3 regions of the Lonsdalea populi genome follow, and region 1 is predicted to be linked to each of the others. Evidence: predicted binding sites of a transcription regulator. Region 1 holds the regulator's gene; each other region holds the start of a gene.
The links. Region 1 encodes LexA, which represses DNA repair genes until DNA is damaged. Its sites were predicted from a motif close to TNCTGTATGTACATACAGNA; they were not measured.

Region 1 (7,423 bases):
GGCTGATGTTTTTCGCTTATCTCTGCTGGACCGTGGCTTACGACACCGAGTACGCGATGGTCGATCGCGATGACGATCTCAATATCGGCGTAAAGTCGACGGCTATCCTGTTTGGTCGTTACGATACCGTTATCGTCGGCGTGCTGCAGCTGTTGATGCTGGGGACGATGGTGATTTTAGGACGTATATCCGACCTAGGCGCCATGTTCTATTGGTCGCTGCTGGTAGCGGCGGGGCTGTTTGTTTATCAGCAGACGCTGATTGCGGGACGGGATCGGGATAATTGCTTCAAGGCTTTTCGCAATAACAACTACGTAGGGATGGCGTTGTTCATCGGGTTAGTGCTGAGTCTCTAGAAAAAAAGGCCTGTGGCAGGCTTGCCGCAGGCACATGTCGTGTTACTCCACTTCTTTATTATTCTGCTGCATCATTGGCAACGGCGGGGCTTTCAATCGTCAATCTGACTTCCGGCGTAATCACGTCGCTCAAAATCGCATAAATCGACTGTACCTTCTCCAGCACCGCATCGCCGCTATCGCTGATGTAGCCTTCGCTACGCAGCGTATTGACCAGCGTAGAGAAGACGGCCTTATCAAAGAACTCCGGCGCGTTGATGCCATGCAGGAGGGACAGGCGCTGCGCCATCGCGCGGCTCTCTTTCTCCAGCGTGCCGCGATTGATCGTCGGGTTGCCCTTAAGCAGCAGGAAAGTGATGGCGTACCGCTGCAGCGTTTCGATAACGCCGGCGGCCAGCAGTTGCAACGGGCGGCTACGTTCGCTATTCGGCGTCAGGTTTTCGCCCTCTATCACGATCAACCGCTGATTCGCCAGCTCGGAGGTCAACGCCAGCAGCACACCGGCCAGTTGCGCCGTTTCGTAATGTAGGAACAATTCCGCTTTCAGCAACGGATAGATCAACGTCACCTGGTGCAATAGCTCGGCCTGCTTAATGTGCCGATGGTGCACGATGATGCTGGCGACCAGAGACGGCAGGATCAACAGATGTTGGATATTGTTGCGGTAATAGGTCATCAGCACGGCCTGATCGCTCGGGAGGCTGATGATGGTGCCCTGTTTATCGTTTTCAACCGTGAACTTGTCCATCTTCAATGCATGATCGACCAGTTCGGCAGGCGTTTTGTCCGGCGTCGTCGTGTTTTCGGTATAGGGCACGTTGCGCATCAGCTGCAGATAGCATTCGAGCTGTTCTTCCAACTGTGTCCGAGTCATCGCACGTTGCGGCGACACCAGAAGTGCGGTTGAGCACAGGTTCATGGCATTGGCCGCCGCAGCGTTGTTGATGCGAACCATGATGTCGGAGGCGATGTCCTGCACGGTCGGCGTCAGCCAGGCGGGGCGCAGCGCTTCAATTGGATCGATGTCGTCGCGCCACCGCGGGACCTTGTTGTTGAGATAGGTCATCAACGGCAGCGGTTCGCCAAAATTGACGTAACCCTGGCCTAAATTACGTAGCTTGCGGAGCCCGCGAATCATCTGGAGAAAACCTTCTTTTTCCTTGGTGGCGCCGCGCAGTTCTTTGGAGTAAGTGCCGACTTCCATAACATGCTCATACCCGATGTAAATCGGCACCAGCGTGATAGGCCGCGTGCCGCCGCGCAGCATGGCCTGAAGCGTCATCGCCAGCGTACCGGTTTTCGGATCGAGCAGGCGGCCGGTGCGCGAGCGCCCGCCTTCCACGAAGTACTCCACCGAATAGCCGCGAGTAAACAGTTCGCCGAGATACTCGCGGAACAGGGTGGAATAGAGCTTGCTGCCTTTGAAGGTTCGGCGGATGAAAAACGCGCCCAGGCGGCGGAAGATAGGACCCGCCGGCCAGAAGTTGAGGTTGATGCCCGCAGCAATGTGCGGCGGCACCAGCCCCTGGTGGTACAGCACGTAAGAAAGCAGCAGATAGTCCATGTGGCTGCGGTGGCAGGGAACATAAACGATTTCATGTCCGTCCTGAGCCAACTGCCGTATTCGCTCGGCGTTGTGGACATTAATCCCCTGGTATAGCCGGTTCCAGGTCCAGCCTAGCACGCGGTCAGTGAGACGCACCGCTTCATAAGAGAAGTTAGCAGCGATCTCTTCCAGCATCGTAATGGCGTTCTGCTGGGCTTTTTCTCGAGAGATTTTCTTCGATCGTGCTTCATCATCCACCGCTTTGGCGATGGCTTTCGATGACAGCAGTTTTTTGAACAGCTCCTGCCTGACCGGTAGACGCGGACCGACGGTGGCCAGACGCAGACGAGCGAAGTGCATCCGCGCCACACGCGCCAGCTTATGGGCGATGGTGGTGTCCGTGCCGTGCTCCGTCGCCATGTAGCGCAGCGAGACCGGCGTTGAGAAGCGCACGAAACTGTCGCGTCCCAGCCACAGAACTGCGAAAAACTTTTCGATGCCGTTCAGCAGACGTAGCTGAGGCGCTTCCTGCTGATGGCCTTCTCGACCCGGCGAACGGCCAAACATGACTGAAACCGGCACCATCTGGACATCCAGCGACGGATTGTCTCGATGCAGATCCAGATAGTCGTGGAAAAGCTTGATGGATTTCTCTTTGGGCACGTAGTAGCGAAATACGCGCGGGCCACTATTGACGAACACATAGCTTGGCAGTGCTTGACCGTCGACAATCAAGGGTTCAAGCGGATCCTGCAGCCCCAGCGCAAGGCACTTTTCACGCAGCGTCAGTAAGTCCGCTTTGGAGTTGTAGGGCAGAACGTAGAAAATAGGACGTGTAGGATCGATGTCCAGCTCAGCGATCGGATCCAGAGGAATGATTTTGCTCTTTACCAAAAGTTTCAGAGGGAAATTCAATAACTTATAGTAGATTTTACGCCAACCTGACATAACAACTGAGAACCTCTTATTAGCAATGCGCCGCAAGGATAACAGAAACCTTATCGGATATCTGTGGTCATGAGACAATGGGGTGACGCGAAAATTGCGTTTGAAACTAAATAAAAAAGGAGTAAGCAAGGATCATGAATAAGGCGACCGGGATTACCCGCCTTGTCAAGGCAACAGGCTATTCGTTGCAAGGACTTAAACAGGCATGGAGGCATGAAGCGGCCTTTCGTCAGGAAACCATTCTTACTCTGGCAGGCATTATTATTGCCTGCTGGCTGCCAGTTTCAATATTAGAACGGTTATTGTTGATTGGCGCGGTCGTGCTGATTGTGATCGTCGAGTTGCTGAATAGCGCTATCGAAGCCGTGGTTGACAGAATTGGTAAGGAATATCATGAGCTTGCAGGGAGAGCGAAAGATTTGGGGTCGGCGGCGGTGCTGGTTGCTTGCCTATTGGCGGCCGTAGTCTGGGGTGCCTTGCTGTGGGGGCATTTCGCGTGATAGCTCTCGTGAATGACGCCAAAAAACAAGGTACAACGCGATTTCTCAGTTCCCTTGGGCAGTTTCCCTGTATATACTCACAGCGAAACTGTATAAACAACCAGGGGGCGGAATGAAAGCTTTAACGACCAGACAACAGCAGGTTTATGATCTTATTCGCGATCATATCTCACAAACCGGTATGCCACCCACCCGAGCAGAAATCGCTAAACAACTGGGATTCCGCTCTCCCAATGCCGCTGAAGAACACTTGAAAGCTCTTTCTCGTAAAGGTGTGATTGAGATTGTCACCGGCGCGTCCCGCGGTATCCGTCTGTTAATGGAAGAAGAGTCGCTCGGCCTGCCTCTGATTGGTCGCGTGGCTGCAGGGGAACCGCTGCTGGCGGAACAGCATATCGAATGTCATTATCAGGTCGATCCGGCCATGTTTAAGCCAAACGCCGATTTTCTGCTGCGTGTGAGTGGTATGTCGATGAAAGATATCGGTATTCTGGATGGCGATCTACTGGCTGTGCATAAAACGCAGGATGTTCACAACGGTCAGGTGGTTGTGGCGCGCATTGAAGATGAAGTTACGGTAAAACGATTGAAGCAGCAGGGTAATAAAGTGCAGCTGTTGGCTGAAAACAAAGAGTTTGCACCTATCGTCGTCGATTTGAGCAAGGAAAACTTTTCCATTGAAGGGTTGGCCGTCGGCGTCATTCGCAACAGCGATTGGAGTTGATCGACCTGGTTTGCTGAACGCCCCGTTTATACCTCTTCCGTTGCGTTTGGTCTTTCTCGCCGAACGTAACGGTTGAAATGAAAACCGAACCAAAGGTTCCCCGCAAGCCTGAACCTCAATCCCTTCTCAAATTTACTATCTTCCTCAGATTCCATTCTCAGTACCACCGTTCGGCGCGATGACGCCGTACCTGCACTTTTTGCTGCTCAGCGCTTTTTGAGGACGATACTGTGGTCGTGGTTGCAGCTGTCGCGGTGATCACAGGCTTCAATTTTCCTGCATTCAACGCACAGGCCGTGCGCTTCAACTACACTGTGGCGCAGGGAGAATCCCGTCTGGAGCGCAATTTGTTGCAGTATTTCTTCAACGCCTTCAGTAGGGCTCTCCGTGACTTGGCGGCAGCGGTCGCAAATAAATAGTGCCGAGGTATGGCTGTGTTCTTCGAAATGGTGGCACAGCACGTAGCTGTTGGTGGATTCCACGCGGTGAATGAATCCTTGTTCAAGCAGGAAATCCAACGCACGGTAAACGGTGGGGGGCTTAGCCTGAGGTTCAGCGACGCGCAGTAGATCCAACAGGTCATATGCGCTGATAGCGCCTGGCTGTTGGACCATCAGCCGTAGCACTTCCTGACGCTGCGGCGTAAGTCGAACGTTGCGCTGCTGACACAGTCGCTCAGCATGGGCAAGAAGTTTGGCCGGATCGGTTGAATCCATCGCTATAACTCTGAAGAAAGTGGTGAGGATGATAATTTATCTTACCATGACTCCGTAGAAACGCCGAGTCAGGAGGGGAGCGCGTTACGCCACCAAATCGATCAACAGCGCCCGCATCGGCGTTTTTGCCTGCAGGGTAATGGCCGTCTCCTGCTGAATAAAGGCGCCGTCGCCGCAATGTAACGTTTTGCCCTCATCGGCTTTGCTACGGATGCCAAGTTCACCGTGGATGGACTGAATGTAGGCGCGATTACCCTTCAAGGGATGCGTCAACGATTCTCCGGAGGACAGATCCAGATGGTAAACCCAGACCTGTTGTCTTAGATGCAGGCTGCCGTTTTCGTCGTCCGGAGAAGCCAGCAATTGAGCGCGCTCGCCGTTCAGCGTCATACGTTGCAGCGCGCGATTTTCGCGTGTCGGGCAGGCATCCAGCCATAGCTGAATACGGGTCAGCGGCGTGTCTTTGGCAATATTCTGCTCGCTGTAGCTGAGGTTGGGCTGAGTCGCCAACAACATGACGTCGCCAGCTTTGGCTTGCGTGTGGTTGCCATTGCTGTCTCGATATTCGGCTTCGCCTTGCAGAAGAAGGTTAAGGATATCGACACGCGGATAGGTCCGCGCCTGGAAGGCGGTCTTGGGGGCCAGGACTTCCTGATTCAACACGCGCAGCGAACCGAATCCCAGCAGGTCAGGGTCAAAATAATGACCGAAAGAGAACGTGTATCGCGCCTGCAGCCACCCGTAGTCAGCCTTGCCGCATTGTTCTGCTGCTCTGCTAATGATCATGGTGTCCGGTCCTCGTAAGTATTCGACCCTGCGAGGGTAATAGGCTGGACGGTAGATTGTAAGCTAGTTAATCTGGTGGGGACGTTCAAAAATCCTGAATGAGAATATCTATGTCGAAAGATCGAGCGTTAACATTGGAAGCGTTAAGGGTGATGGATGCTATCGAGCGTCGGGGGAGCTTTGCGGCGGCGGCGGATGAGCTGGGCAGAGTGCCTTCGGCGCTGAGCTATACCATGCAAAAGTTAGAGGATGAACTGGACGTGGTATTGTTCGACCGCTCGGGTCATCGCACTAAATTTACTAATGTGGGAAGAATGCTGCTGGAGCGTGGGCGAGTCCTGCTGGAAGCGGCCGATAAGCTGACGACGGATGCCGAAGCGCTCGCCCGCGGCTGGGAAACCCATGTCACCATTGTCGTGGAAGCATTGGTGCCGACGGAACGCCTTTTTCCGCTGCTGGATAAGTTGGCGCAAAAGGCCAACACGCAGGTTTCTATTCTGACCGAGGTGCTGGCAGGCGCCTGGGAGCGACTGGAACAAGACCGCGCCGACATCGTTATCTCTCCGGATGTTCACTTCCGTGCGACGTCGGAGGTCAATACGCGCAAGCTCTATTCGGTGAAATGTGTCTATGTCGCCAGCCCGGATCATCCCATTCATAACGAGCCTGAACCGTTGTCCGAAGTCACCCGAGTCAAATATCGGGGGGTCGCCATTGCGGATACTGCGCGCGATCGCCCCGTGCTGACCGTGCAGCTGTTGGATAAACAGCCTCGCCTGACGGTGAGTACGATGGACGATAAACGCCGGGCTTTGCTCGCAGGATTAGGCGTTGCGACAATCCCCTACGAGTTGGTGGCTCAGGATATCGCCGAAGGACGGCTGCGCGTGGTTAGCCCAGAAAGCACTTTTGAGAGCCAGATCATCATGGCCTGGCGCCGTGACAATATGGGCGAAGCCAAGTCCTGGCTGCTACGGGAAATCCCCAAAGTATTGCGTGAGTCTTAATCACTTTCCGACCCGGCGAAACGGTAGTGCGGGAGTGCCACCCCATTCTGCCGTCCCGCTGATGCTGACCGTGATGTTGGCGACGGGAGTTAGCGGCTGAACCGTCTCTCTCGGTCGTGCGGTTTTATTAGCGCCAGCTCTGGGCCGACGGAAATAATGCCGTAAGGGTTAATCGTGGCATGGCTACGGTAGTAGTGGTGGCGAATGTGATCCATATTGACCGTCTCCGCGATACCCGGTAGTTGATAAATATCCCGCGTAAAACCGTACAAATTTTCATAATCCGTCAAACGCCAGCGATCGCATTTGAAATGAGTGTGGTAAACCGGGTCGAAGCGGACAAGCGTGGTCCACAGCCGCAGATCGGCTTCCGTCAGACGTGAGCCGGTCAGATAACGCCGTTGACTCAGACGTTGCTCCAGCCGATCCAGCGCTTCGAACAGCTGCGTGACCGCATCGTCATAGGCGTTTTGCTGCGTGGCGAAGCCCGCCTTGTAGACGCCATTGTTAACCTGAGGGTAAATCCACTCGTTCAGCGCCTCGATCTCTGTGCGCAGCGCCAGCGGATAGTAATCGCCAGGCATCGCACCCACGCCGTCAAATGTGCTGTTCAGCATGCGGATAATATCCGCCGACTCGTTGCTGACGATGGTCTGTTGCTGCGTATCCCACAACACCGGTACGGTCACACGCCCGCTGTAGTCTGGCTTGGCGTGCAGGTAAAGCTGATAAAGGTAGCGGTGTTGATAGAGTTTGTCGCCGGTGGTTGCCGGGAAATCGGTCGCAAACGTCCAGCCGTTTTCCAACATAAGAGGATGTACCACCGAGACGCCGATGTGC
Region 2 (7,423 bases), 630 kb from region 1:
GAAATAGTTTGGCGTGGGAAGGTTAAATAAAAAGAGCAGGAAGCGCGGTAGTTTGCAGAGTCGGTGATTAAGCATGAATCGACATTTAAAAATAAAAATGGCCCCTGAAATTCAAGGGCCATAATCCTTCTCGGGATATGACGCAGTGAGTCGCTACGTCATCATCTCATGTGAAAGGCGAGTGCGATTAAGCCTGCGGCTGAGTCACAACGTCTTTAATACCTTTCACTTCGATTTCTACACGACGATCCGGGGCCAGGCAGTCGATCAAGGCTTTACGGCCTTTCACGCTGTCACAGGTAGAACCGGTAACCGGGTTAGATTCGCCAAGACCACGGGCAGAGATTTTGTCAGCCGGGATGCCTTTGGCAACCAGATAGTCAACGACGCTCTGAGCACGGCGAGTGGACAGGCCTTCGTTATACTGTTCTGAACCCAGACGGTCAGTGAAGCCCAGGACGACTACGGAACCGTCTTTAGGATCCATGGTGCTCAGCTGAGTGTACAGCTGGTCCAGAGAGCTCTGGCCTTCAGGACGCAGTTCTGCTTTGTTAAAAGTGAACAGTACGTCAGATTTCAGAGTGAAGCGTTTGGTCTGAACGACCGGAGCCGGCGCCGGAGTCGGTGCTACGACCGGAGCTGGAGTTTCCTGACCGAAACGGTAAGAAACGCCAACGCTCAGCATGCCGTTATCAGGACGACCGCCAACGGTACCTGCGTCGCCGATGTTGTTAACCCACTGGTAGTCCAGACGAGTAGCCCAGTTTTTGGTGACTGCATATTCCAGACCTACTGCAGCCATCGGAGAAATACCGGTGTCGTTGCCGCCGCGGCCAGTCACGTCGTCGTGGCTGTCAGCACGCCAGAAAAAACCACCCAGACGAGTATAAACGTCCAGATCGTCAACGATCGGGTAGCTCAGTTTGGCAGCCAGCTGAACGCCCTGTGCTTTAAAGTTACCACGGTTTTCACCGGTGTACTTCATACGGCCCAGCCAGTCATAACCCAGTTCGAAGCCCAGGTATTGGTTAGCTTGATAACCACCGAAGGCGCCAGCGCCCAGTTGGTTTTCGTGCGGGGAGTTAGTGGTTTGGTAACCGTTGCCGTACAGGCCAGTGTCATGGAACTGAGACCAGCCCAGTTTGGCGCCTGCGTACCAGGTATTGTCGTTAGGTGCTGCTTGAGCTACGGAAGCCAAGCCAGCCAGTGCCACTGCAACTGCGATAGCTGTTTTTTTCATTTTTACGCCTCATTATCATCCAAACAGGTAATTAACTCTTCGAGATAATAAACCTTTGGTTAAAATCTTTTTGAAGGAAACATTGCTCTTAATTATTCTCACCAGTCAGCTGATGTTATATGAAGAGCAACTCCTGCGGGTAAAGTCTACAACGTGATGCAAAAGTTACAAGTATGATGTTAGAAGTCCCAGACAAAATCCTAGCGTTTCACACATACTTACTAACAAATAATAGATTAATTTGTCAGTTCGGACAGATTATTTATGGCTGGTGATGGGAGGGGAGGAGTAAAGAACTCAATGCCTGCGGGGGATCTTTAACTCTGAGGCCTTCCCCCGTAGGAATGCTCTTAATTTACTTAATGATACAATCTGGAGTGAATTTTTAACGTAGAAAATGGTCTGTTGATGGCTTTTGGCTCTGATCGCATGATAAATCCGTAGGTATTCCCGCTTTCCGCCGCCTCGCGCAGGCGCGTTTTTTCTTCATCTTCCAGATCCGCCGGCAACCAGCATAACACCGCGCTGTAGTTCCCCGTCCTCAACGCTTTTTCCATTGCCTCTAATGTCCCTGCCGGGTTGATATGGTGGAGTTCAATCATCTTCTCGAGCGGCAAGCCCGCTTGCTGCAGCCAGGCGCGGCTGAGTTTTTGCTGTGGCGCCAGCCATAACAGCCAGCGAGACTGCATTCCTAATTGCTGCAACAACGGCAGCAGCAAGGGGGCCAGAATAGGCTGATCGTCGCTGTAGACAATTTCACTGATGATGCCGCCGCCGTTAGGCGTGGCCGCAGGCACATCCTGCGTGTGTAAAGAAGACTGAGAGAAGCGGCGAGCGTTAACGAGTTGTGTGCGCATGAGTGAATTCCACCGGCAGGGTTACTGTATGCGCATACAGTAATGCGTGTACAAATAAAGATCAATCGGAATTTGAAAGCGCCTCGCATAATTTACAGGGAATGTCCAGTAACGCCATTTTGTGTTTGAGGCAACCGTTTTCGTATGCTTAATTACTTGTTCCCGTTACGTATATTGCGATTCAGTAATTAGGGTGAACATGATAAGGACAATGTTATGAAGCATTTATGCGAAAAAAGGATTCGGCAGTCTAAGTACGTTTTCTCCTCTTTGGGAACTATTAGTTCCCGGTCTCAATTTGGCGGCTACAGCATCGCAGCAGACAAGATTATCTTCGCGCTGGTGTCCAACGGTGAACTTTATCTACGGGCATCGCGACAGCATGAAGTGCATTTTCGCGCTCGGGAGATGGTGAGCATGGTTTGCACCAACCGCGGCGTGCCTGTTCCATTGAACTATTACGAGGTGGACAATACCTTGTGGAACAATGAACCAGAACTCCTGCATCTGGCGTCGTTGTCATTGGAAGGGGCCCGGCAAGATAAGGTCATCAAGACGCAAAGTATCAGGCTGAAAGACTTGCCTAACCTTAACCATTATTTAGAACGGCAGTTGTGGAAAGCGGGGATTCGCAACATTGAACAGTTGCATGAACTGGGGGAGATACAGAGTTTTCTTCGGTTAAGCGTCGTCAGGCACGATCTCAATCTCAGCGTATTGCTCGCGCTGGCAGGCGCCATTCGTGGCGTTCATCAGGCGGCGTTGCCGGAGCAAGTGCGCCAAGAGCTGATTGAGTGGTTTAAACACCACCTTGCGAGCCAGGGGAAACAGCCTAAACACTGATAAGGTTGTTCATCCAACCCAAGGGAAGAATCTCCGTGCGCGCAGACGTCGTGTGGCGCGCACGGGATTTAAGCTGAGTAGCGATGAAGATGAGACTCCGAAAACTGATGCGATCAAGTCCGCGCCGGGCTGGCCGACGGCTCCGCCATCTGGGCTTTTAAGGCTTCTAACTTCGGCAGCAGCTCACTCATGAGGCCAATTTGCTGCAACACCAACTGATCTTTACTTTCAGACTCTGGATTAGCGGTGCGAATGCGTACTTCCAACGACGCCAGCCGCCGGCTGAGTTGACCCCGATCGTTGCCATCGCTATGCAAAGCGTCGTCCACGTAGCAAACCGCGTCATCCAGCAGCTGCAGCGTTTCTGGCGACGAAAGTTTTTCCCGATGGGCGCCTAGCGTGGAGATATAGCTCAGTAACGTGTGGTTCAGACACATCAGCCGAAAAGCATGCTCGCGTTTTTCTTTGGTGGCATATGGCTCGACGGACATATTAGAGACCACCGACGCCAGTTCGGCATCGCTGTTGTGAGCATCGCGACGGGCGATACGGTACGCCAGGCTGTTATTTTTCCCCTGATGGTACTGCTCCATAATTGCATCCAGGTAGCGGCAGTTGGCATACAGCGTTTTATTGACGACCGCAGGAAGAGCGCGGAAACGCCAGTCGGGCCAGATGAAGCTGACTGCCGCCCAGGCGATGCCGCAGCCGATCAGCGTATCAAGCACTCTCGGCACGGTTACTTCGTATCCTTCACCCAGCAGGTTGAAGCACAGCAGCACCAGCAGGGTGATAAACAGCGTCGCGTGGGCGTACTGCACGGTGCGGAAAGCGAAAAACAGCACGCCGCTGATGACGATTAGCGTCATTTGTCCTTCTATCGACGGTACGAAATAGAGGATGGGTAGCCCGAACAGAACCCCGGCCAGCGTGCCGATGACGCGCAACTTGAGACGATGACGCGTCGCATTGTAGTTCGGCTGGCAGACAAACAGGCTGGTCAGCAAAATCCAGTAGCCGTGTTGCAGATGAGTGACCTGAATAAATGCATAACCGCCGCACAGCAGTACGGACATCCGCACCGCGTGGCGAAACAGCGCCGATTTCGGCGTGAGATGACGGCTGATACGCAGGCAGATATCGCTCCAACCGGTGATTTTATCATCCGCCAGCAGCCGGTTTTCCTTCTGCTCGTCCTGTTCAACGGATTGCTCGGATTCAATGGTGGCGAGCTGGGCATCGATGGCGCGCAGGTTGTTGATTAGGTGGCGCATGGCCTTCAGCTGTGCGACGGATGTCCCCTGCGTCGCCAGTTTTTCGAGGGTCAGTTCCAGATGCGTGAAGGCTTTTTCAATACGCGGATCGTGCTGATACTTCTGGTGCAGCAAAATGGACCGGGCCAGTTGCTCACAGGCACGAGATTGCATCGACAGCAGGCGCTGAAAACGAAACAGTGCATCACTGTAACGCAGCGTTTCGCGTAGCTGCGCATACTGCACATGGGAAGAGCTGGCGCGTTCGTGAATATCTTGCGCGACGAAATAGTAGTGCAACGTTCTGCGAGTGCTGCGCTGACCGCGATCTCCCCGCAGACGGGTCAGCAGCGAAGACTTGGCCTGATTGAGTGTCTCAACCAGTTGACTGTTAGCCATCGCCACATCGATCAACGGCTGATTATCGTCTTCTATATCAGGATCAAACAGATTGGATTTGGCGTCGAGATAGTGCGCAAGCTGTTGATAGCAGCGGGCCAGGCTATCCTGGAGAGGACGGATGGGGAACAGAATGTGTCCGAGCAGCGTGAGCAGGTTGTACCACAGCGCGCCGACCAGCAACAAAGCAGGCTGCTGATACCAGCTGTCGTAGAGCGAAATGCCGAGCATGGTGTAAATGGCGATCAGCAGCGCGCCGAAGGCAATTGTGGCGTAGCGCTGTCCTAGCGCGCCCAGCAGAATAAATCCGCAGGTGGAAAGCGCGAGTCCAAGGCCAAAGAGCCACGGGTAGGGAAACAACAGTTCGATGGAAACGGAGGCGATCAAAAAACAGCCCAGGGTAATGAGCAGATTCATCAGGCGGCCCGTCAGACGATCGTCAAGATCCGCCAGCGCTGCGGCAACCACGCCGAGCGTGAGCGGAATCGTGGTGGTTGGAATATCCAGCCACCAGGGGACGACGGCAGCACCCGCCAGCGCTAGAAAAATACGGATGTTGTAAAGCCAGTGACTGTTATAGATATACCGGCGCAGATAGGCTGTAAGGATCACGATCACAATAATTCCGCTTGATTACTGAAAACGGCGTCGGGCATTGGCTTCCCGTGAGGCTCGAGCTTCTTCCACAGAGACCACGCGGCGACCGACCGGCCAGAGTGCAATGGCTGCAATTTTGAAGTTGGCGATGCCGACCGGAATACCGATGACGGTAAGGCACTGTGCAATCCCGCAGGCGATGTGTGAAAGGCAGAGCCACCAGCCGAAAAAGATCACCCAAAAGACATTCAACAGTGTGCCACCCGCATTAAGTAAACGGTTTTTTTCTGAGGGGCACAATTCGTCAACGTGTACGGCTTCATTACCGTAGGGCAGCAGAGACAGCTTGGTGATCTCCCAACAGGAGCGGGTCAGGGGAATCGTGAAAATCAATAGGATGCTGACGCAGGTTGCCGCGAGCCAGGCTAGCGTGGTGAAAAATCCGCCCAGGACAAAATTCAGAATGTTGAGCACGGTGCGCATAGTTTCTCCAGGACTTGTGTTTTGAATCAAACTCTATGATGAAGAAAGAATTATCACATTATTGGCAACGATATCCTAACCCGTTTTTATGGCTAGAGCATGCGGGGAAAGAGCGGTTAAACTAGCGGTTAAACGACAAGATCTCACAAGGTATGGCGCGGAGATTATGGAACTTAAATCAACCTCTATGGGCAAGCATCTGGCGCAGCACCCTTATAACCGGGTGAGATTGCTTAATGCCGGCGTCAAAGTCAGCGGCGACAAACACGAGTATCTTATTCCGTTCAATCAATTAATGGCGATCCGCTGCAAGAAAGGGCTGATTTGGGGTGAACTCGAATTCGAACTGCCGGATAAAAAAGTCGTGCGTCTTCACGGTACTGAATGGCAGGAGACTCAGCAGTTCTTTCACTATGTCGTGAAAGCCTGGCAGGGGTGGAGTGAGGAAATGAGCCAAGTCAGCTCCGACGTGCTGATGCGCCAAATCGACGCCATTCACCGTTTGGAAACGCGCGACCGCTGGTTCGGGCGTAAAGAGCTGGCGCAGTTGCAGCAGGATATTCGCGGCGCGTTTTCCGCCTTACCGCTGCCGCTGGAGAGACTCAACGAATTCGACAACTGCCGGGAGCACTATTTACGCTGCATGCAGTGGCTGGAGGCGGGAGAGCCGCAGCGCGAAAAGGCGAACCAGCACTGGACGGCACAGACGCTCGACGCACAGCAGCACTTTTTCGCCAACGTGGAAAGCTCGCCGCTGAATCCTTCCCAATGTCGGGCCGTGATCAATGGTGAGGACGCCGTGCTGGTGCTTGCCGGCGCGGGCAGCGGCAAAACCTCGGTGCTGGTGGCGCGGGCCGCATGGCTGCTCTACCGCGGCGACGCGACGCCGGACCAGATTTTGCTGCTGGCCTTCGGGCGACAGGCGGCCGAGGAGATGAACGAGCGTATTCAGACGCGCCTCAATACCGGCGAGATCAAGGCCAAAACCTTCCATGCGCTGGCGCTGCATATTATTCAAAGCTGCAGCCGCAGCGTTCCGACTATCAGTAAACTGGAAACCGACGCCGAGCATCGCCGTCACTTCCTGATCAAAGAGTGGCAACAACAGTGCAACGATAAGAAAGCGCAGGCCAAGGGGTGGCGGCAGTGGTTGACCGACGAATTAGCATGGGATGTGCCTGAAGGCGACTTCTGGCGGGATAAATCGTTGTCCTCCCGGCTGTCGGGCCGTCTTGAGCGCTGGCTGGGACTGATGCGTTCGCACGGCGGGTCGCAGAGCGAAATGGTGGAGCTGGCGGATGATGACCGGCGCACGGTATTTCAACAGCGCATCAGGCTGATGGCCCCGCTGTTGAAAGCCTGGAAGAAAGCGTTGAAAGAGGAAGCGGCGGTCGACTTCCCAGGCTTAATCCATCAGGCCGTCAATCTGCTGGATAAAGGGCGCTTCATCAGTCCGTGGAAGCACATTCTGGTCGATGAATTTCAGGATATCTCCCCCCAGCGAGCGATGCTATTGTCCGCGCTGCGGCGGCAAAATCGCGAAACCAGTCTGTTTGCGGTGGGAGATGACTGGCAGGCCATTTATCGTTTCAGCGGCGCGGAACTGATGCTGACGACTGCGTTTGAGCACCATTTTGGCGTTGGGGCGCAGTGCGTGCTGGACACCACCTACCGTTTCAACCGGCGCATCGGCGAGGTAGCCAGTCAATTCGTTCAGCAGAATCCAAGCCAGCTGAAAAAGGCGCTCAACG
Region 3 (7,423 bases), 1.3 Mb from region 1:
GCTGGCGAGAATATCCATATACATATCCGGCACGTCCTGCTGACGCACTGCGTCAGCCAGCAGCGAATGCACTACCGGTCCGAGGCAGGCGACACCCTTGAGTCGCGGCGATTCCAGATACGCGAGCCGAACGGCGATATTGGCGCCGAAGCGGAATCCAAAGGCCCCCACTCGGGTGTGATCCACCCACGGCACATCCGGCAAGGCTTTCAACACCTGCTGGTGCAGGAAACTAGAGTCTTGATCCAACTTCCAGCGCGACGAAAAACCGACTGACGGCATATCAATCGTCAGCATCGCCATCCCCGCCGGCGCCAGATAGTCATGGAACAAGCGGTAATAGTCGCTTTGAAGCAGGTCCAGGCTGCCGCACACCAGTACGGTAGGGAACGGCGCGCTGCCCTGAGAGGGCATATGCAAAAACCCGGTCAGCGTTCCGCCGCCGTTGATGGGAATAGACAGCGTTTTTAGTTCATAACTCAGGAGGTCGGCGGCCTCTTCATAGGCGCGATTCGCCATCGTCTGCGCCTGCTCGGCAAGCTCATCGCCCTTCAGGTGCGGATAGGCGGCGATGCTGTACAGCGTGGCGGCCTTCAGCCAGCACTGCCCTTTTTTCTCATCATCGTGTTCGCTCTCCGTCGCCTGCTGCTGCCAACGCATTCCCTGTACGACCCATTCGTAAATCCAGTTTCCGCCGCGATAACCGATGACCGTATCCAGCAGCGCGTCGTCGCTGCGCTGAGCCGTACTAGCGGCAATGCGCGACAGCACCTCCTCGATGTCCAGCGGCGCTACGCCGCGCCAAATCCACATCAGGCGGTTAATCATCCGATACCAGGCGCTGTTATCGCTGCCCTCCAGAGCGGAGTGCATCGCGCTGGTGGAATGGTGGGCGCGCGGGATCAGGGTCGAGGTTTCCGGATGTTTGAAGGACGGTTTAAACAGCTTTTCGGACAGGTTGGCCTGAACCACAACAGCCTCCATATAAGATCAAGCAGCAGAGAGAGCGTTTCGCTAAAGTGTACTCAACACCACATGGAAAAGCAGTACGTAAGAGGGAAAAGAATCAGAAATGGCAACGCCCGGCAAAACCGGGCGTTATAGACGGCAAGTCAAGGACCGATTAGCGGTCGGTCAACGGCGGCACGAACACCACGCCCATGTCCCACGGCTGCTCAATCCAGGTATCCTGCGGGATATCAACCTGATAATCGTCCACCAGCGGTTTACCGGCCGGTTTCGCAAAAATGGTGATGAAGTGCGCTTTCGGATACATATCGCGAATCGCTTTGGCGGTACCGCCAGTATCGACCAGATCGTCCACCACGATGAAGCCTTCGCCATCGCCTGCGGCGCGTTTCAGCACCTTCAGCTCACGCTGGTTGTCATGGTCGTAGCTGGAAATGCATACGGTATCCACATGACGGATGCCCAGTTCGCGAGCCAGCAGGGACCCCGGGACCAGACCGCCGCGGCTGACGGCGATGATGCCCTTCCATTGGTCCGCCGGCAGTAAACGCTCGGCCAGTTTGCGGGCATGAATCTGCAACATATCCCAGGTTACGACGTATTTTTCACTCATATAATATGTCCCGGCCAACGGTGGAGTCGGCTTTATCATAGTCGGAGGGGGAAAAAGGTTGCGCGAGATTATAGATAGGCAACCTCATAAAAACCAGCCTTTATCCGATTGAGTTTTGTTGGTGGCGACAAAGTCCCCGCCGTCATCGTCTGCAATCCCGCGGCGATCGCCCGCCTTAGCCCGTTCAAAGCGACCAGGATTGACAGACTCTCCCCGGCGGCGGGAAAGTGATACTCTGTTTCATGATGCCCGATCGCCATGCTCAAAGGCGATCATTTTTCAACCTGTAGCGCCTCACGCGCCAGACGCGGACTTAGGCTGCTGAAAAGGAGACGTGAATAGTGTCTGAATTGTCTCAGCTTTCCCCACAGCCCTTGTGGGATATTTTTGCCACAATCTGTTCCATTCCGCATCCCTCCTATCATGAAGAGGCGCTGGCGGCGCACATTATGTCGTGGGCGCAGGCGCGCGGCCTTCATTCAGAGCGCGATAGCGTCGGCAACATTCTGCTGCGCAAACCGGCCACGCCGGGCATGGAAAATCGCAAGCCCGTGGTGCTGCAAGCGCATCTGGATATGGTGCCGCAGAAAAACAACGACACGGCGCATGATTTCACGAAAGATCCCATTAAGCCTTACATCGACGGCGACTGGGTGAGAGCGCGCGGCACCACGCTGGGCGCGGACAACGGTATCGGCATGGCGTCCACGCTGGCCGTTCTGTCCGACGACAGCGTCGAACACGGCCCGCTGGAAGTGCTGCTGACCATGACGGAAGAGTCCGGCATGGACGGCGCTTTCGGCTTGCAACCGAACTGGCTGCAGGGCGAGATCCTGATCAACACCGACTCGGAAGAGGAGGGAGAAGTCTACATGGGCTGCGCGGGCGGGATCGATTTCCTGACGCACCTGCCGCTGCGGCGGGAAGCGGTGCCTGCGGGCTATCAGGTACTGAAGCTGGTCATTAAAGGGCTAAAAGGCGGACATTCCGGCTGTGATATTCACCTGGGGCTGGGCAACGCCAATAAACTGCTGGGCCGTTTCCTGGCGGAACAGGCGGCAACGCTGGACCTGCGGATCCTCGATCTGAACGGCGGGACGCTGCGTAACGCCATTCCACGCGAAAGCGCGGTTACGCTGGCCGTCGCGGAAGATAAGGTCGCTGCGCTGAAAGCGGCGGCGCAGGACTATATGGCCGTACTGAAACATGAGCTGGCCGCAGTGGAAAAAAACATCGCGGTACTGGTGGAGCCGGCGTCGACTGACGCCGAGGCCCTGACCACAGATAGCCGCGATCGGCTGGTGGCCCTGCTCAACGCGATCCCCAACGGCGTAATCCGCATGAGCGACGAGGTGACAGGCGTGGTGGAAACTTCGCTGAACGTCGGCGTGATCACCACGGCAGAGACCCAGGCGGAAGTTCACTGCCTGATCCGTTCGCTGATCGACAGCGGCAAGGACTATGTGGTAAGCGTGCTAACGTCGCTGGGACAACTGGCCGGTGCGCAAACTCGCCCCAAAGGCGGCTACCCAGGCTGGCAGCCGGATGCGCAATCGCCGGTCATGCAGTTGGTGCGGGAAACCTACCAGCAGCTGTTCGGCAAAATGCCGAGCGTGCAGGTGATCCACGCCGGTCTGGAATGCGGCCTGTTCAAGAAGCCCTATCCGGAGATGGATATGGTTTCCATCGGTCCGACCATCACCGGCCCGCACTCGCCGGATGAACAGGTGAATATCGCCAGCGTTGGCCTGTATTGGAAACTGCTGACCGCGGTCCTGAAAGCCATCCCAGAGAAACGCTAAGGCACCCATCGCCTGGACCCTCCCGCATCCGGCTGGACGCAACGCCGGATGCGGCAGCAAACGCCCTCGATTACCCCCCCCAGTCAAACACCAACTGCCGCTCCAACTGCGGATCTAGTAGCGTCACGTGTAACCCCACCAGCCGAACGCCGCGCGCTTCCCGCCGCTGCTCCCAGGTCTGCCTTGCCAACCGAATGAGATCCTGTTTATTCAGCACCGGCCAGACATGCTCCTGCGTGGTTTGCCGAAAATCATCGAACTTCAGCTTCACGCCCTGACGCGCGATATGCAGATCTGACTTCACCCGGCGCAGACGCGCCTCCAGCTCGTCATACAGCGTATCGATCAGCGCTTCGCATTGGGACCAGTCGTGAATATCCTGCGCCAGCGTTTTCTCGACGCCGACGGATTTACGCAGCCGATCGGGCGATACCTGACGCTCGTCAATGCCGTGACAGCGCTCCCACAGCACCCGCCCAAACTTGCCGAACGACTTTAATAGCGCGGACAAATCATAGCGCCGCACGTCGGCGCAGGTATGCAGTCCCCGCTCCGCCAACCGGCTGGCCGTCACTTTGCCGACGCCGGGGATCTTCGCCAGCGGCAACGCCAGAATGAACTCATCCACCTGGGCGGGCGTAATGACGTACTGTCCGTTGGGTTTGTTCTGTTCAGAGGCCACCTTCGCCAGGAATTTGATGGGGGCGATGCCCGCAGAGGCGGTCAGATGTAGCTCATCGAAAATGGTCTGACGGATCGCCTGCGCCATCAGCGTCGCGGAGCCGTTGCAGTGAGAGCTATCGGTGACGTCTAGGTAAGCCTCGTCGAGCGATAACGGTTCAATCAGTTCGGTATAGCGGGCAAAGATCTGGCGGATTTGGAGGGAGGCGGCCTTGTACACCTCCATACGCCCGGGCAGCAGGGTCAGATGCGGGCAGAGCCGCAGAGCGGTCGCGGTCGCCATCGCGCTATGCACGCCGAAACGCCGGGCGGGATAATTGGCGGTGCTGATCACGCCGCGGCGCAGTGCGCTGCCGCCGATCGCCAGAGGAATATCACGCAGGCGCGGATTATCCCGCATCTCGATGGCGGCATAAAAGCAATCCATATCGACGTGAATAATTTTGCGCATATCCCCCCCCCCCTTTCTTAATCTGTATAAAAATACAGTACCAAGATAAGGCGATGCAAGCCGGCGCGCGCCGATCCGCCCAAAGACGGAAACGGAAACCGCGTCTCGGCGTCCGGTATTTCGCGGGCGGGATGATCAAAAGACCCATTCGCCGCTCGCCGGTTTTCCGCCGGGTCCGCGCTCAGCCACAAACCTCGTCGCCCCTGCCGTCGACGGTCGGCGCCTGCGTATTTGCCCATGATATCTTCATCTTATCCGCCGTCGCCGGATCGGCGGCGACGTCCTCTCGACGGGCAACCCGCCGCCTGTCGGACGTTCGTTTCAGCGCCGACGGCGTTTCACATGATTTCCCGCTTGAATAAAATAAAGGCAATGCTAATGTGGCAGCGCTACACCTCGCCGTAGGCACGGGAATACGGGACGACATCATTAAAAGACCGTATGTCACACAGTTTTAGTTATCAGGATCCCTCAATGCGAAAAACCGCACTGTCATTTGCGACGCTGTTTTTTTTGCCTTTCGCTTTCGTAACCAGCTATGCCAGTGAAGTGATTCCGGTTACGACCACTTTCAAGCAGCAGGCCTTAGGCTCGCCGGTTTATATCCAGATCTTTAAAGAAGAGCGGCAACTGGAGCTGTATGCCAAAGTCGGCACCGATTATCGTCTGGTGCAAAGCTATCCCATCTGCAAGTACTCAGGCGGGCTCGGGCCCAAACAGGTGGAAGGCGATATGAAAAGTCCGGAAGGGTTTTATCAGGTCGATTTGCATCAGCTCAAGCCGGATAGCCGCTTTTATCGCGCCATCAACGTCGGTTTCCCTAACGAATATGACCGCGCTCAGGGCTACTCAGGGCGCTATCTGATGATCCACGGCGAATGCGTGTCGGTCGGCTGTTATGCCATGACCAATCAGTACATCGATGAGATCTACACCTACGTCGAACGGGCGCTATTGAACGGGCAGGCGAAGGTCGAACTGGCGATTTACCCGTTCCGCATGACGGACAAAAACCTGCAGCGGCATCGCAACTCCACTTACGCCCGTTTTTGGCGGCAGTTGCAACCGGGTTACGCTTACTTCAACCAGCACCACCAGCCGCCGGCCGTCGCGGTGTTCAACGGCCAGTATATGGTGAATCAGTCAACGCCAAACAAGAACCCATTTTCAAACTACGCGCTCACCAAAGTGGAATAACACGAACTCGCCTGGCTCGATCTGATGCCAGGTTTCATTCCCCGTCAGCGGCTGCGTAGCCAGCACGGTCACCACGTCATCCGGCGTGGTCTGCTGCTGAAAATCGATCTCCACATCATCATCCAGCAGCGTCGCTTTACCGAAAGGCGCGCGGCGCGTAATCCAGCATAGCCGGGTGGAGCAATATCCCATCACGAAATGCCCGTCGGACAACAGCATGTTGAACACCCCCTTTTTGCTCAGCGTTTCCGCCAGCGAAGCGATGTAGCGAAATACCGAAGGCCAGTGCGATGGCGTGCGGGGATAGCGTAATGAGAGATGATGAAGCAGCCAGCAGAAGGCGTATTCGCTGTCCGTCTGCCCCACCGGGCGGTAGGTGCCGGTTTTCAGGCTGCGGTAGCCTTTCAACTGACCGTTATGAGCGAACGTCCAGTTTCTCCCCCACAGCTCGCGGGTAAACGGATGGGTATTCTCCAGCGCCACGGCCCCGCGGTTGGCCTGGCGGATATGCGACACCACGGCGCAGGATTCGATGGGATACTTCTGCACCAGCTGCGCGATAGGCGACGTTGCGCTCGGCAGCGGATCTTTGAACGTCCGGCAACCGTTCCCCTCGTAAAAGGTAATGCCCCAGCCGTCACGATGCGGTCCGGTACGGCCGCCGCGTTGCATCAACCCGGAAAAACTAAAGCAGATGTCAGTTGGAACATTGGCGCTCATCCCAAGCAGTTCACACATGGTTGATTCCTTACCTTTGTGGCCCGTCATGAGAACGTGAGAGCCGCTGGCGGTAGCTTGGCTGCGACTCAAGGCGCGAGCCGTGCGGTGTGAAAGATCCCCATTAACGACAAAAGCGCAGCCCTATTCCTTCGGGGCCAACGTCTAAAACTTGTTCTCTGCGGAGCGCCGGTCCGCGCCTTGATGAAGCGATTTTACGGCAACGACAGCACCACGCACGGGGGGGACGCTGCCTAATGCACGATAGGCGCAGCGCGATTAGTTCTCCGCCATTTCCTTTTCAATCAGCTGGATCAGGATATGAATCGCTTTGATGTGAATTTCCTGAATACGGTCGGCGTAGCCAAAATGCGGCACGCGGATTTCGACGTCCGCCGAACCGGCCATTTTGCCACCGTCTTTACCGGTCAGCGTGATGACTTTCATCCGCTTGGCGCGCGCGGCCGCAATGGCCCGGATGATATTGCCGGAGTTGCCCGAGGTGGAGATCCCGAGCAGCACATCTCCTTCGCGTCCCAGCGACTCGATGTAGCGCGAGAACACGAAGTCGTAGCCAAAGTCATTGCTGACGCAGGATATATGGCTCGGATCGGAAATGGCGATCGCCGGCAGTCCCGCCCGATTTTCACGGTAACGGCCGGTCAACTCTTCGGCGAAATGCATGGCATCACAATGAGAACCGCCGTTCCCACAGGAGATAACTTTTCCGCCCGCCTTGAAAGCGTCCGCCAGCAGTATCGCCGCGGCCTGAATCGACTGAACATTGGCATCGTCGCTTAAAAAGGTATTCAGCGTATCCGCCGCTTCTGTTAGCTCTTTACGGATTAAGTCCTGATACATGGAACCCTCTCATTAGGTGATATCACGATGATCTGCCGTGCAGTGTAACGGATCGCTTAAACCCGGAGAAGCGGACAATTGAGGATTGGCATGATTCGCGGGGGAGGTCACGCCAGTGCGGTTATTTTGCGC

Region 2: a site for LexA is predicted at 2,120-2,139, ahead of sulA (SOS-induced cell division inhibitor SulA). Genes of this name have one in related genera too.
Region 3: a site for LexA is predicted at 4,537-4,556, ahead of dinB (DNA polymerase IV). Genes of this name have one in related genera too.

What each region holds. Positions count from the first base shown of each region.
Region 1 covers NZ_CP065534.1:3,282,303-3,289,725, reverse strand. The annotation lists gene ubiA (4-hydroxybenzoate octaprenyltransferase) at 1-356, shown strand, start outside; gene plsB (glycerol-3-phosphate 1-O-acyltransferase PlsB) at 415-2,850, opposite strand; gene I6N93_RS14530 (diacylglycerol kinase) at 2,982-3,350, shown strand; gene lexA (transcriptional repressor LexA) at 3,463-4,074, shown strand; gene zur (zinc uptake transcriptional repressor Zur) at 4,281-4,790, opposite strand; gene I6N93_RS14515 (pirin family protein) at 4,875-5,576, opposite strand; gene I6N93_RS14510 (LysR family transcriptional regulator) at 5,687-6,583, shown strand; gene I6N93_RS14505 (glutathione S-transferase family protein) at 6,673-7,423, opposite strand, start outside.
Region 2 covers NZ_CP065534.1:2,650,752-2,658,174, reverse strand. The annotation lists gene ompA (porin OmpA) at 188-1,240, opposite strand; gene sulA (SOS-induced cell division inhibitor SulA) at 1,600-2,097, opposite strand; gene I6N93_RS11650 (TfoX/Sxy family DNA transformation protein) at 2,314-2,940, shown strand; gene yccS (YccS family putative transporter) at 3,054-5,210, opposite strand; gene I6N93_RS11640 (YccF domain-containing protein) at 5,226-5,672, opposite strand; gene helD (DNA helicase IV) at 5,839-7,423, shown strand, end outside.
Region 3 covers NZ_CP065534.1:732,743-740,165, reverse strand. The annotation lists gene frsA (esterase FrsA) at 1-972, opposite strand, end outside; gene gpt (xanthine phosphoribosyltransferase) at 1,124-1,582, opposite strand; gene pepD (beta-Ala-His dipeptidase) at 1,924-3,384, shown strand; gene dinB (DNA polymerase IV) at 3,455-4,516, opposite strand; gene I6N93_RS03410 (hypothetical protein) at 4,648-4,878, shown strand; gene dpaA (peptidoglycan meso-diaminopimelic acid protein amidase) at 4,991-5,713, shown strand; gene I6N93_RS03400 (class II glutamine amidotransferase) at 5,684-6,451, opposite strand; gene lpcA (D-sedoheptulose 7-phosphate isomerase) at 6,710-7,291, opposite strand.